DNA from 3 places in the Paenibacillus sp. FSL K6-1318 genome. Region 2 is predicted to be linked to each of the others. Evidence: riboswitches for the same ligand, from Rfam matches in the RefSeq annotation. Region 2 holds a riboswitch; each other region holds the start of a gene.
What was found. A riboswitch is a leader RNA that binds a small molecule or an ion and turns the genes downstream of it on or off. The one in region 2 is predicted to bind cobalamin.
Positions count from the first base shown of each region.

Region 1: another riboswitch for cobalamin. It lies ahead of NYE45_RS07090 (ABC transporter substrate-binding protein); the one in region 2 lies ahead of nikB (nickel ABC transporter permease).
Region 3: another riboswitch for cobalamin. It lies ahead of cobJ (precorrin-3B C(17)-methyltransferase); the one in region 2 lies ahead of nikB (nickel ABC transporter permease).

Region 1 covers NZ_CP150270.1:1,624,200-1,629,130, reverse strand. Annotated here, with positions in the region: gene NYE45_RS07100 (ABC transporter ATP-binding protein) at 1-209, opposite strand, end outside; gene NYE45_RS07095 (iron chelate uptake ABC transporter family permease subunit) at 257-1,303, opposite strand; gene NYE45_RS07090 (ABC transporter substrate-binding protein) at 1,300-2,298, opposite strand; cobalamin riboswitch at 2,670-2,817, opposite strand; gene NYE45_RS07085 (histidine phosphatase family protein) at 2,962-3,621, opposite strand; gene cbiB (adenosylcobinamide-phosphate synthase CbiB) at 3,612-4,592, opposite strand; gene NYE45_RS07075 (adenosylcobinamide amidohydrolase) at 4,667-4,931, opposite strand, start outside.
Region 2 covers NZ_CP150270.1:268,945-273,875, reverse strand. Annotated here, with positions in the region: gene nikC (nickel transporter permease) at 1-834, opposite strand; gene nikB (nickel ABC transporter permease) at 835-1,773, opposite strand; cobalamin riboswitch at 1,939-2,133, opposite strand; gene NYE45_RS01250 (AraC family transcriptional regulator) at 2,211-3,038, opposite strand; gene NYE45_RS01245 (alpha-glucosidase/alpha-galactosidase) at 3,242-4,543, shown strand; gene NYE45_RS01240 (response regulator) at 4,663-4,931, opposite strand, start outside.
Region 3 covers NZ_CP150270.1:6,246,574-6,251,504, forward strand. Annotated here, with positions in the region: gene NYE45_RS27970 (sirohydrochlorin chelatase) at 1-115, opposite strand, end outside; gene cobJ (precorrin-3B C(17)-methyltransferase) at 383-2,317, opposite strand; cobalamin riboswitch at 2,721-2,913, opposite strand; gene NYE45_RS27980 (uroporphyrinogen-III synthase) at 3,116-3,952, opposite strand; gene NYE45_RS27985 (endospore germination permease) at 4,085-4,931, opposite strand, start outside.

The DNA of each region.
Region 1 (4,931 bases), 1.4 Mb from region 2:
ACGGCAATCATGCGTGATAGATCTTTCCGACTGTATGAGGTGATATCCCGGCCATCCATACGTATACTGCCTGCGCTTGACTGCTCCGTTCCAGCAAGGAGCTGGAGCAGGGTAGACTTACCACTGCCATTTGGACCAACGACACCCCACCAGTCCCCCTCCGTAACCTGCCAGTCCACCGCATCCAGGGCTTGATGACTGCCATACATTTTACCAGCCCCGGTAACTGCAAATAGCGGTTCGTCCGAATCAATACTCATGGCATCATCCCCTTCTGCAGTTTTTTGTTCCGGTGTAACAGATAAGCGAAGAATGGTGCACCTACAAAGGCCGTCACCACACCAAGCGGTATTTCGGTTGGCGCCAGTAAGGATCGGGCAATGGTGTCTGCCCATACCATGAAGATGGCGCCACCAATGGCAGACAGAGGCACCAGCAATCGATAGTCAGGCCCCACAAGCAGCCGAAGCATATGCGGAATCACCAATCCAACGAAGCCAATAACACCGGATACGGAGACCGCTCCTGCCGTAAGAAGTGTTCCCACAGCAAGCACGGACAACTTCAGCCGATCGACGCCAACCCCGATATGCGCAGCTTGACGTTCTCCGAGCGCAAGAACATTCAAGGAACGTGCACGGCTCCAGAGAAAGATCAGCCCTAACAGAAAATACGGGAAAAGGATGGCCGTATACGACCACCCACGCAGAGCCAGACTTCCCATCGTCCAGTATATAATTTCATTAATGGTCTGTTTCGACATGGTCGACAGGAAGGAAACCACCGCTCCCAAGAAACTTTGCATCACTACACCAGCCAGAATCAGACTGTGTGTTGGTATTTTGCGCCCTTCACGAGCCAGGGACATAACAAACCACAAAGTTAGTACGCCCGTCAAAAAAGCTACCAATGGCAACGTCCAGATTCCGATCAGTGCATACTGCAATCCGAAGAAAATCAGGAAGGCTGCACCCACCGAAGCACCAGATGATACGCCCAGAGTGAACGGGTCTGCCAGCGGGTTCCGAAGAACCCCCTGGAATCCCGCACCGGCAATCGCCAGCGATGCGCCCACGAGCACAGCAAGCAGTACTCGTGGAAATCTGACTTTCCAGATAATCTGTTCGGCTGCTGCACTCCAGTCCGGCGTGATCCAGTCTCCGACCCATGGCAAGTGATGAAGCAGAATACCTGCAATGTCACGAATAGGCAAGGAAACCGAACCGATGCCCGTGCAGATGAGCACGGTTAACACAAGCAGCGCGATCCCTGCCGATGCGTACACGGCCAGTTTTTTACTCATTGGAACAGGTCAGGATAGATCGCTTTGGCTACTTCTTTCAGACCTTCGGTTACACGTGGGCCTGGACGGCTGAGCAGATTGGCATCTAGGCCGATGACTGCATCGTTCTTCACAGCCGTGATTTGATCCCAGCCACTGCGAGCTTTAATGATCTGATCCAGTGTTTTGGAGTTCTCATCAATCACATCGTTGGCATACAGAATCACATCCGGGTTGGAGGCAATTACGTTCTCTTCATTAATTTCATACCAGCCCTCTTTGTCCGAAGCAATATTGCTACCACCGGCTACAGTAATGAGTTCATCCATAAATTCGCCTTTACCCACAGTCCAGCCTGGGGAGAATTCAACGTATACATTTTTCTTCTCTTCCGGTTTAACTGCCTTCACTGCTTCAGTTACATCCGTCACATCCTGTTTCATCTGTGTGATGATCTCCTGAGCTTTTTCTTGATGATCCGTGATTTTACCGAATGTTTCAATATTGTTCATCACATCATCGATGGACTTTGGATCCGTTTTGAAAATGGTAATGCCCAGTTCACGCAGTTTCTTCACTGCATCTTCGCTCATGGAGATACCTGTGAATACAATATCAGCTTCAGCCGCAATGATGGACTCTTCATTTGGCTTGGTTACACCACCCATTTTCGCTTTGGTTGTTGCCGCTTCAGGATAATCATCATAGTCGGATACCCCTACAATCTGCTCGTCCAATCCAAGTGCGAATAGTGTTTCGGTCTCAGCTGGAGACACAGATACGATTTTGGCTGGTGCCTTTTCAAATGTGAACGACTCACCCGTTGCATCGGTAACGGTAAGTGGATATTGTGTTTTGAGATCCGTCTGCGCCTGGCCCTGGGACTGCTCCTGTGCCGGTTGTTGTGAGGTACCTGTACCCTCGTTCGTTGTTGCATTGCCACATCCGGCCAAAGCCAGTGCCAGTGCCGCTGCACTCAGCAGAGACGCTACGCTTTTCCAATTTTTGAAATTCATTCTGTTATTCTCCCCTTCTCTATTTGTACTATTTTGTTGCATCGTGCTCGAACTTCTACTACCCATGCCTTGGTGTTCCTATACAAGTTAAACCCATCCATGTTACACAAGCCCACTCCGATTGCAGTACCATCTTCCGATGTAGCTTTCTTGTAGAAAGCTTTAAGCGAACACTTCGTTTCTTCAGATCGGTTCTGCACTCTTCGTTAACGTGTAAATGTCTGGTTCATCTTATATGAACAATAAAAAATCCCTAATCCTTACGTCTAGGATCAGGGATGACGTCTCGCATATGGCGATATGGCATGTTCAACGTATTGTTGTGCATGCACATAGAACTGCCCGAAACGCTGTCCTTTCCTCGAAGGAACACCGGTTTGAACGTCCAGGGCAGGTAACCTGACTTACAGGAATTGTTCCTGATTTACAGTGGCGGGACCGTGCCGGACTTGCACCGGCTTCCCTATTTCACCCGTATGCCATCCATGACTGGATATAGCCATGAACCATTACTGCATGCACGCGGGACCCTTGGTCGCTGATATGGATTAACCCATTCAAGTGAGCCATCTGCATTCATGTTCAGGCATTATCGCCTGTCACACGTAACTGCAGGTGCTGATGTCACACTTCTGTTGTGATTATAGGTTATATTGCACATCCTTACAACCCGATTCCCGGAAAAGTCACCCTCGTGCCAACCCACTGATCTCTATGTTGTTCCAGCCGCACCTGTATCGCTTGCCCCGGAATCACCTGCGTATCCCAGAATTCCAGATTGGCAATGAGACGAGATAATACATACCGGATTACACCGCCGTGGGTGACCACAATAATGGTGGGCACGCCTGACTCAAGAGAGAGCATGGACGGACAATCCGACCCTATGCACTCTTGCAGAAATGAATCGATACGTGCAGTGAACGAATGCCATGACTCCCCCTCGGGCGGGGTGACGTCCTGCGGAGCATCGATCCAGTCCCGGTACTGTTGGTTATCCTTGAGTTGATCATACGTCGACCCTTCCCATTGACCAAAATCGACCTCTCGCAAACGCGGGTCCAGCTTGACCTGTCCCAATGGATAAGGCCCGATTATTGCCAGCGTCTGCTGACAACGGAGCAGATCACTGCAGTATACCGAGTCCCACGAGACGTTGCTCAATTGCTCGCGTAGCGAAGCCAGTTCTCTTTCTGCATCCGGCAGCAAAGCGATATCGGTATGCCCCAAATATTTTTTTTCCACATTCCATGCGGTTGTGCCATGACGTACAAACAGGATATTTCGTTGCTGTGATCCATTCTGCCCTGCAGTTACTTCCATAACAACGTACCTCCAGCGAGCCATATTCCGAGCGTTACCAGTGTACACAGGATTACAAAAGAACCCGCTGACCAGAACATGAGACGTGTCGTTCGCACAATATCCTCTGCTGCCATCGGACGTGTTGCCTCACCCATATAGGCACGAAAAGAAGCTACGCCATGGTACACATTATGTCCACCAAGTCTGATCCCCAGTGCTCCGGCCACCGCCGATTCAGGAAAACCGCTATTCGGACTTGGATGCAATCTGGCATCCCGGGTCACCATACGTGCTGCGCCTTTCGCATCCAGTTTCATGACCCATGCGCCTACGATCAGCAGGATGGCGGTGAGCCGTGCGGGAATCCAGTTTGCCCAATCGTCCAAACGGGCGGAAGCCCAGCCGAGATGCAAGTACTTCTCATTTTTATAACCAACCATGGAATCCAATGTATTCACGGCACGATAGGCCATCGCAAGTGGTGCGCCACCTATTAACGCATAGAACAAAGGGGACACGATGGCATCCACAATATTCTCCGCTACCGTCTCCACCGTTCCTCGCACGACCTCCGGTTCATCCAGATGAGCTGTATCACGTCCAACAATCATGCCAAGTGAACGTCTTGCAGTAGGCCAATCCTTCTGAATCAGATGGTGATATACCTCCATGCCTGCATCCTTCAACCCTTTGGAAGCAATTGTGGTCGCAATAAGCACTACCTCAGCCACTGCTGCTACGACGGGATGAATGAGACCCACCACATATACGAACCCCCAGGTAATTACAAACGCCCCACCTGCAATCAGCAGCGGAAATAATAAACCAGCCCTCTTCAGCCCGGAATCCGTGCTCACATGGGAACGAATGCTACGCTCTAGCGCAGAGATTGCCTTCCCCATGCCGATCACCGGATGAGGAATCCAACGCGGATCACCGATGCATCGATCAAGTATGTATGCCCCTATAATAATCCAGGCACCTGCCATTCCCGTCCAGAACGGCCAGGAGGCCAGTTGCCCTATCTGAAATGTCATTTCACCCTGTTCCTCTCTTTCCACTGCTATCCCGCTTGCAGGCTTTCCGTGATCGTGTCATACACCAACCTGCCAATAGCCGCACCAATAACCGTAGCCGTTCCCGCATAAGCAATTAGCGGCTTGTGCTCGTGCACCTGACTCACCGCAAGTACAATGGCATCCGTAGTCGTTCCAGTGGCCAGCAATCCATTTTCTGAATCCGTAACACCAAAATCAGCCAGCGCCGCCGCTTTGGCTTCCACCGCAGTCTGAATCGCATTCACCATCGCACCCGATGTCATTCGTCCG
Region 2 (4,931 bases):
TTAAGCTGTATTTTTCTTGGGATCAAGTACATCTCGCAGGCTGTCTCCCAGTAAATTAAAAATAATAACGGTGCTAAATATCGCCAGACCCGGATAAATCAACAACCAAGGCGCAGTCTGGAGATATCTTCTGCCTTCATTTAACATCGCCCCCCACTCGGGGTTCGGTGGCTGCGCGCCAAGCCCGAGAAACGACAACCCCGAGATGGACAGCATCATACCACCCACATCCATCATCGCCATGACGATGAGTGGAGACATCATATTGGGCAGGATCGTCCTGCCGATGATCTGGATCTTACGTGCTCCGCTGAAAGCAGCGGCAGCGACATATTCCTTTTGTTGAAGGGAAATCACCAGGCTTCTGGCCATCCGTGCATACTTCGCCCACCAGACAACCGACAGTGCCAGTACCGTATTGAACAATCCCGGCCCAAGCATGCCCACCACAGCGATCGCAAAAATAAGGCCCGGAAATGCCATTAATGTATCAGACAACCGCATAAGCACCGTATCCGTCAGACCCCGAGCGAAACCGGCGATAACCCCAATCGCTACACCTAGTACGAACACAATGCTAATCATCATAAAGGTAAGCAGCAGCGAGGTTCTTGCCCCGTAAAGAAGGCGGGATAATACACAGCGGCCAAGCTGATCGGTTCCGAGCGGATATTCGGCGCTGGATGGCTGCAACACTTTGGCAAAGTTCGTTGCAAGTGGATCGTGTGGTGCGAGGAATGGCGCAACCATAGCGAGAATAATCCAGAAGACGGTCAGAGACAGCAGGAATGTGAACCAGCGATTTTGCAGTAATACAAGTCTGAAGGCTCTCATCTATACATCCACATCCAGTCGGATTCGAGGATCACGAAGATGTGTCCATACGTCAACCAGCAGATTCAGCGTGACATATATGATCGCCATCCAGATGACATACCCCTGAATGAGAGGATAATCCCTTGTAAAAATGGCATCCACCGCCATCTGGCCAACACCCGGCCACACAAATAAACTTTCCACAATCGCTGCACCACCTAACAAAGCACCTGTCGTCATGCCCATAAGGGTAACGATCGGCAGCAGAGCATTAGGGAGAATATGACGTAAAATAATGATCGACTCCTTCACACCTCTGGATCTTGCTCCGATCACATAGTTCTGGCTTGTCTCCTCAAGCAGGACCGTACGAATCTGTCTGCTGTACTGGGCAACAAGTGGAATCGCGAGTGTACATGCGGGCAGAATCAGACTGTTCCAGCCGGAATTGCCCATCACTGGTAGCAGCTTCAGCTGTACACCGAAGACCAACATGAGCAACATACCCAACCAGAAGCTGGGCATCGATAATCCGGCAAAAGAGAATAAACGAATAACATAATCAAGCCATTTGTTGCGGTACACAGCCGACAGCATTCCCAGTGGAAAGGAGACCAGAATAACCAGAAGCATGGCGCTTCCTGTCAGCCAAAGCGTTGCCGGGAGCCGCGCCATGAGCACATCCAGTACTGGACGATTGTATTTATATGACGTACCGAAGTCTCCGGTCACCACCTGTCCCAGCCATGTCCCATATCGATAGAGAAAGGGTTGGTCCAATCCAAGCTCTGACCTCACCTGCCTGACCAGCTCATCCGATGGCGTTACACCTGTAGACATGAGCATAAGTCTGGCTGGATCTCCAGGAGACAGATAGGTTAGCAGGAATGTCAGGAACGTGATGCCGAACAATACGGCTACCAGTTGTACTAATCGTTTAACGATATATCTGCTCAAGTGCTCAAACGCCCTTCCCCAAAACTTTATGTATGTGCCATGATGTCCTCCTACATATCAAAAAAAGCGTCCCTCTCCGTGTTACTGGATGAGGACGCCTTAAATAAACAGATTTTCAGAAAAAATCATGCTCTCTAAACACCTTCCTATCTCCCGTAGGGTACTACTGTGTTTGTTAAACCTGGCAGGTCTCCTGGCTCCAGAATCATCGTCACTTGTAGCTCCTTCCCGGTCTAAACCAGTGGATTTATCGCTACCTGACTCCTCTGTTACAGTGGCGGGACCGCGCCGGTATTACACCGGACTTCCCTATTAAGCTTCCACCCTGACGGGCAAAGCACCAAGTTCCACATATTCAATTACACTTCTGTATCAGTATAGCGGGACAACGATTAATGATCAAAACTTTTCTTTTAAATTTGAAGCAATAGGTGCATCTAATCGCGAATTCTCGAACCCTTTGGTGATACACCCGTCACTCGCTTGAACATCTTCGAAAATAGTAATGGGTCCGTATAACCCACCGAGTGGGCTACTTCACTAACAGAAAGTCCGGGGTTTTGAAGAAGTTCGGCAGCACGATTCATTCGATACTCCAGAAAAAAGGACTGTAGCGACTTGCCATAGCGCTCCTTGAACAACCCGGACAGATATGTGCGATCCAGTCCAACAGCGTGGGCAATATCCAGAATGGAGGTTCGCTGGCTGTACCTGTTCTCCATAAACTGAACTGCCTGCCGGATGTACGTCTCTTTGCTCGAAAGGAGCTGTCCTATTTCCTCCTCCACAGGAGATGAAGAGATTAATTCTGCCATCAAGCGGTACAAGAGACTCTGGTTCATCACATCACCTCCCGGACGTGTGGAAGCCTGAACCATCTCCGTATACAAGTGTTCCATCGTACTCGTATCATGGGCATCGTATACCGGTCGCTCCGGACTTAACTGGGCACGTTGCATGAATGCTTTGGCTTGTACACCCTTGAATCCAAACCACGAATACGTCCAGGGCTCCTTCGGATCTGCCTCATAATGAATAAGTGTATCTGGAAGAATCACAAAGCCCTGTCCCTGAGTGAGCTTGTACTCCCGATCCCCCATGTACACAGTGCCCCGTCCTTCATGGATGTAATGCACAACATAGGAATCACGTACACCCGGTCCCCAATAATGTGCAGGATCACACGCCTCCCACCCGAAAAACAACAAAACCAGCTCCATCTGTGTCCAGCCCGTGGGAACCACATTCATCTCAATTGGACTCACGCTATGCCTCACTCCTTACTTCCTTTCGCGGATTACTATCTGTATACCTAATTAAATTATAACAGCTAAAGTGGATAAATATTAGTTGAAAGCGGGAACAAAAATGGGATTATGCCATGTTTGAAAGGGGTTGAGCCATAGTTATATGAGCCGGATCGGCCTATAGTTGGGGTACAACATTTTTCAGGGAGGCTGAACTTAAGATGAACAAAATTACGTTTCTCGGTGCAGGAAGCACCGTCTTTGTTAAAAATGTATTGGGTGATGTCATGATGACCGAAGCACTGCAGGATTTTGAACTGGCATTGTTTGATATCGATGCTGAACGTTTGAGCGATTCCGAGCGTTTGCTGACCAGTCTGGCCCGTTCAATTGGAAGTCGTTGTGTCATTAACGTATATCATGACCGCAAAGAAGCGCTGCGCGGAGCCAAATATGTTATCAACGCCATTCAAGTCGGTGGATATGATCCATGTACCATTACGGACTTCGAGATTCCGAAGAAATACGGACTGCGTCAAACGATTGCAGATACACTCGGCATCGGCGGAATTTTCCGTAACTTGCGGACGATTCCGGTCATGTTGGATTTTGCCCGGGATATGCAGGAAGTATGTCCGGATGCCTGGTTCCTGAACTACACCAACCCGATGGCTGTGCTTACCAACGTCATGAACGTGCATGGTGGGATCAAAACCGTAGGATTGTGTCATAGTGTGCAGGTATGTGTGCCGCATCTATTTGATGCACTGGGGATCGATCAGACAGGTGTGGTGGCCAAAATTGCAGGCATCAACCACATGGCGTGGTTGCTCGAAGTTACAAAAGACGGGCAGGATCTGTACCCCGAGATTAAACGTCTGGCGAAGGAAAAACAGAAGGAACAGCATGACGACATGGTTCGTTTTGAGCTGATGCAGCGCTTTGGCTATTATGTAACGGAATCCTCCGAACACAATGCCGAGTACCACCCATACTTCATCAAACGGAATTACCCGGAGCTAATCGAACGCTTCAACATTCCACTGGATGAGTATCCACGCCGCTGTGTGAACCAGATTGAAGGCTGGAAAGAGATGCGTACCAAGCTGTTTGCCAGCGAAAATATTGAACATACCCGTAGTCGGGAATACGCATCGCATATTATGGAGGCTATGGAGACGAACCAACCTTACAAAATTGGCGGCAACGTCATGAACAACGGACTGATTACGAACCTGCCGCGCGAGGCATGTGTCGAGGTACCTTGTCTGGTCGATGGATCAGGGATCAGCCCTACGTACATTGGTGACCTGCCTCCACAACTCGCGGCATTGAACCGGACCAACATCAATACGCAACTGCTGACGATTGAAGCGGCAATTACCGGCAAAAAAGAACATATCTATCACGCCGCTATGCTTGATCCACACACAGCTGCGGAGCTGTCTATCGATGATATCGTAGCGATGTGTGATGAGTTGATTGAAGCTCACGGCGACTGGTTGCCAAAATACACGTCATAATAAAAAAGCACCGTTTCCTTTACTGCTAAAGGGGACGGTGTTTTGTTCGTTCCGTAGCGCTCACCCACTAAAGCGTGCATCGCATTCATTTGATAAGAAACGCCCCGCTCCCTTGAACCTTATTCGGCAGAAAGCAAGAAGCGATAACCAATGCCAGGCTCCGTCTGAATATATCGGGGATTTGTCGGATCTTCATTTAATTTTTTACGCAGATGTCCCACATATACCCGAAGGTAATGGCTGTCAGACTCATGATGATGCCCTCCCCATACTTGCTGCAAAAGCTGACGCTGGGTGATGATCTTCCCCGCATTCGAGGCGAGCACCTTCAGCATCTCATATTCGGTTGGGGTTAATTTGACCAAAGTACCTTCCAGTTCCACTTGCC
Region 3 (4,931 bases), 800 kb from region 2:
TCTCTACTAACGTATTCTCCGGCGCCTTCGCCGCTACCTCATTTGCAAATTCCTTCAGTTCCCGGTTCCCCTCAGGATCACGACTCCCGTGTCCCACCAACAATATTGCATCCATCTTTTGCTATTCCTCCTCCGCCTGACCCGTAGATCAGACTGTTCATATTCATTCGCCAATCCAGTTCATCCGGCAAAAACTACGCCAAACCAATCATTCATCCACGCGCTACATTACTCGTAATAATCCATCCATCTATGTCAGCTGAGATCCAGCGAATATTGCGAAATATTAGATACGTCCTGACTAGCTGCACCATCACGTTTCCCCGAAGGAGGCGATTCAGTCAAAGACTTAATCAAGGCTTATTCAGGAATGAGTACGGAATTAGTCACCACATATCGGGTTTACTTCCACCGTGACCGGTGCGTCCACATGACGGAAGCCCTGAATCACACCGACTCGTTTGAAGAATTTGTGGAATCGCTCGTTCGGATGGCCTTTTTCCTTGTAATCGGCTACAATGCGTTCCACAATCCCACCAATCTGGTCACCCGGAATTCCCTCCGCCACGGGCTGGGCAGGGTGAGCATTACGTCCGAACTTCTTGCCGCCGAGGAACAGGTCATATGCACCTTTGCGATACACGATACCGATATCCTCCAGCACTGCCCCGTAACATGCCATACCACAGCCATTCAGCGCCACACTCGTTTCTTTGGGTGCACCCAGTCCGCCAATCACGGCTTGTAAATGGTTAGCCATCGGTACAGCATCGTCCTTCTCCATGTTGCAGAAGTCACAGGCCTTCACCTTGATGACATCGCCGATCGGCACAACGATAAAATTCGCTGCACGCAGCTCTTCAACCAACGAGTCCGGTTCAAACGTCGGCACTCTCAAAATAATCTGGTGCTCCGGCGTGTACTCCAGCTCACCGTCTTCACTTGCGCACTGCGCCAGCAGCGCCATCTGGGCTGCGGTGAATTTTTTGTTGCCCACGCCGGGCGAGACGCCAACTTCGAACAGCGGCGCCTTGCGCCCAGGCTCGGGCGCAGTGCGTACCGCTGTTGCGGTCGCGGCCTGCGGTGCACTTGCCGCTCCGCTCGGCGCTGCTGCATCTAGCCAGCGGCTCGCCGATTCGCCCGCGAGCGCACCGCCTGCCGCGAGCCGCGTCAGCGCCTCGGCGGCGAGCGCAGCTGCCCCGGCGCGTGGCGCTTCGGCGACTCGGCCCGGAGCGGCCTCTGCCGCAACGGGCGCAGGTCGCTCGCCGGCAAGCACGGCGGTGCCGCCAGCGCTGCTCGCCGGGCTTGCCGCAGGCATAGCGGCAGCAGCCCCGGCGCCAGCGGGCGGCTGCCCTTGCGGGGCCGTGCCCGCTCCGGCGCTTGCGCCACGCAGGGCTGGCTCCGCCTGTGGCTGCGCGGCCGCTGCATCGCTGGCCACGCTCTCGCCCGCTGCCTCGCCGGAGGCGGCAGCGCGGGCTTCCCTTGCGCCGAGCGACCATGGCTCGGCTTCCGTGCGCAGTCGCTCATGAGGTCTGAGCGACTGTTCCGCGGTGTTCAGCGTGTATTTCCGCTGATACCCACGCGGTGTGACCATGAGTCCTTCGTACATCATGGTCGAGGAGTTGCCGATAATCACCGTCGTCAGCATGCCGATATCATGATTCAGCATATCCTCCAGAGTGGTCATGACAACGTCCTGACGCTCACGATAAGCGCTTTTCACCAGACCAACCGGGGTCTGTGGATCACGATAACGCAGGATCATTTCCTGCGTCTCCACGATCTGCCGTGTACGCCGTCCACTGCGTGGATTGTACAGAGCAATGACAAAATCAGCTGACGCTGCGGCTTCGACCCTGCGGATAATCGTCTCCCACGGTGTAAGGTGGTCACTAAGGCTGATCGTACATGCATCATGCATGACGGGGGCACCCAGCAGTGAAGCACAAGACTGAATGGCCGATACGCCCGGAATAACTTCCACGGCGACACCGGTATCCGGCTTCCAGCCTTGCTCCATCAGCACCTCGTACACCAGACCTGCCATGCCATATACACCTGCGTCACCACTGGAGATTACGGCAACAACTTTACCCATCTCCGCCTGTCGGACCGCCTCTTGTGCACGGCTTACTTCCTCCGTCATGCCCGTGCGTACAATCGCTTGCCCGTTCAATAGAGGTCGGATAAGATCCACATAAGTGTTGTATCCGATAATAACCTCGCTCTCCTGAAGTGCCTCGAGTGCCCGCTTCGTGATATGTTCCATCGCTCCCGGACCGAACCCGATAATCAGCAGCTTGCCTTGACCTTGCATTGCTTCTCCTCCTCCATCACACTTGTCGTACGGATTAAACAGTGAAGAAGGGCGGCAATGCCGACCTTCTCCCCAAACTGTACTGCATGTTCAATTCGTCAGCTCCGTTGACTCAGAGCATCGAACCTAGCTCTTATAAACTACCTGTATGATCAAACTGATCTATTCCTCAACCTTTAACTTCCCAACACAAAACTAAAGATCATAGGGATATAACTTTCATGTAAAAAACAAAAAAATCCCATCCTTATAACGGATGGGATACGCATGTACGTACACTCAAGAACACAGTCCCAGACTCCCGGAGGGTAATCCTGTGACTATGTGGCCAAGGGGGCCAGCCGGGCGAACCGCTTGTTCGCCCAATTCCTGATTCTTCGTACACCATTCCTTTCCGCGAAGGGTTCGGTGACACATGCAAGGTAGGTCTCCTGGCTTTGGATCATCAGCTTCCTTTTCTGTCTTCCCCGGCTTTTTGCGAGTGACTTGGATCAAAAAGGGCTTCACCATTACAGTGGCGGGACCGCTCGGGACTTTCACCCGATTCCCTGTTACCTCTTGCTGCACGCAAGAGCACCTTGCTTGTTTTCATTCAATATTGTTTTCATAATAACACCGCTCAGGAAATAATGTCCATGCTTATGATACTTGTCCAATCTTCTATTTTCAGACAAAACAGAAAAAAGTCCTGATCCAGAAATCGGATCAGAACCAGGAGTAACATATACATATACGATTCGTTTTAAATCATCCAACTACCTTAGGATTGAATGCACGTTAATACACATTGATCAACTGTTATTGCAGGCCACGGATCTTGTCCATATGACCCGCCGCAAAGTAACGTCCGAGTTCAACGATGAGTGCGCCCATCTTCTCTTCCTCTGGAATGACCAGCGCCTCAATGCCCTCTTCACGCATGGAGTTTGCTGTGACTTTCCCTACAGAGGCAGGGATTACACCTTGTCTGAAGGCTGCGAGCATCGGTTCAAGCTTGTCCTGCGATGCCGCATATTCGGTCAGAAATCGGACCTGAGGTCCACTCGTGAAGGCAACTGCATCAACCTCACGCTGTATAATCTCATTCAAAAGTTGTTCCAGCTCTGCCACTTCCGGCGGTACATGGCGATAAGGGAGCACTTGACGAACGATCGCCCCTTGTTCTTCCAACCAGGCTACAAGCTTGGGAGCTGTCTCCCCATGAAGCTGCAACATGACCTTTTTACCCTTAAGATCATGGGATGCAAACTCACGAATGAGCCCGTCCGTACTACCATCATCATCCCGTACCAGCGGCGTTAACTTGCGCTTTCTGAGTGCATTTACTGTCTTGTACCCTCTGGCTGCAATCGGCGATTCCGACAATGCATCCAGTAATTTTCCCGCCACTTCCATATCCTCGGCCATCTCAAACAACGCGTCCAATCCCATGCCCGTGGTCAATACCGCCCAGTCCGGCGGGTCCGAGATCCAGGATACCAGCCCGTCCCTGATATTCCGGTCATCCAGAAATACCGTTCCCTGTGCCGGTCGCACAAGCGGGATTCCACCCATTTTTTCAACCAGTAAGGACATTTCTTTCGATTTTCGTGGTCCTGTCAATGCTACACGTACACCTGCCAAATGTTGAGCCATTCATGTTCCCCCCGTTAGTTCAGCCGAATGTTCATCTCAGTCTGACTACAGTATACAGGGTACTTCTGTGAAGGGAAACTGCACTTCCCCTCTTTTTGCCCGTTCATCTATAACGATTTTTGATGGAATGTATCAGGAAGGCTGGAGTTCTCCACCGTGAGAATCCTTCCGTCCTTTCTCCACGTCCTTCATGGAATCTTTCGATTCTTGTGCCTTCTTTTTGCGAGGACGAAGGAATAGAAACAGCACGAGAGGGAACAGCACTTCAAATACAATGGCGATCCATGTCCATTCCCGAGTAAATCGATAGAGCTGAATTGCGTTTCTGAAAAACCAGAAGGCACAGACAAAACCCACCAGCGCGACTGGACCTGTCATGACCTTTCCCGATACGTTCGGGATCATTCGCTTCAATCCCCAGCAGACAAAATACAGATCAAATGCAATTTTCGTAATCATGGTAGGCAAGGTTGCCGCTGCCAGCGCCAGGTCAAACCGGTCCAGAAAGTCACTGATTTGCAACTGCCTTGCCAGTTCATACGAAGGGTATACCAGTCTGGAGGCGATCGGCACACCAATCGACGTGATGGTTTCCACCATGATCAGCATCATCAGCAATCCGGAAATAATCATCCCCCAGAACACAGGCTTGAAGCGAAAATCACTGCCCTTGACGACGAAAGGCAATGCGATCATCTCGCCATAAAAAGAAAATATGTACCAGCTCCCTTTACCCACACCCGCCGGATCGACATGAAAGTAGGGCATCAGATTATCCATATTCACTTGCTGAATCAGCATGAAAGGCACAATTACAGAATTCAACAGGAACAGGGTAACATACAGTTCTGCCATCCCGATCAACGAGCCCAGCCCACCTCTGACGATAAATACCGCCATAATCATAAGTGACAATACCACAATTGAGATCGGTGTCGTCTCCAGCAAGGTTATGCTGACGTAATCACCAATTAATCGG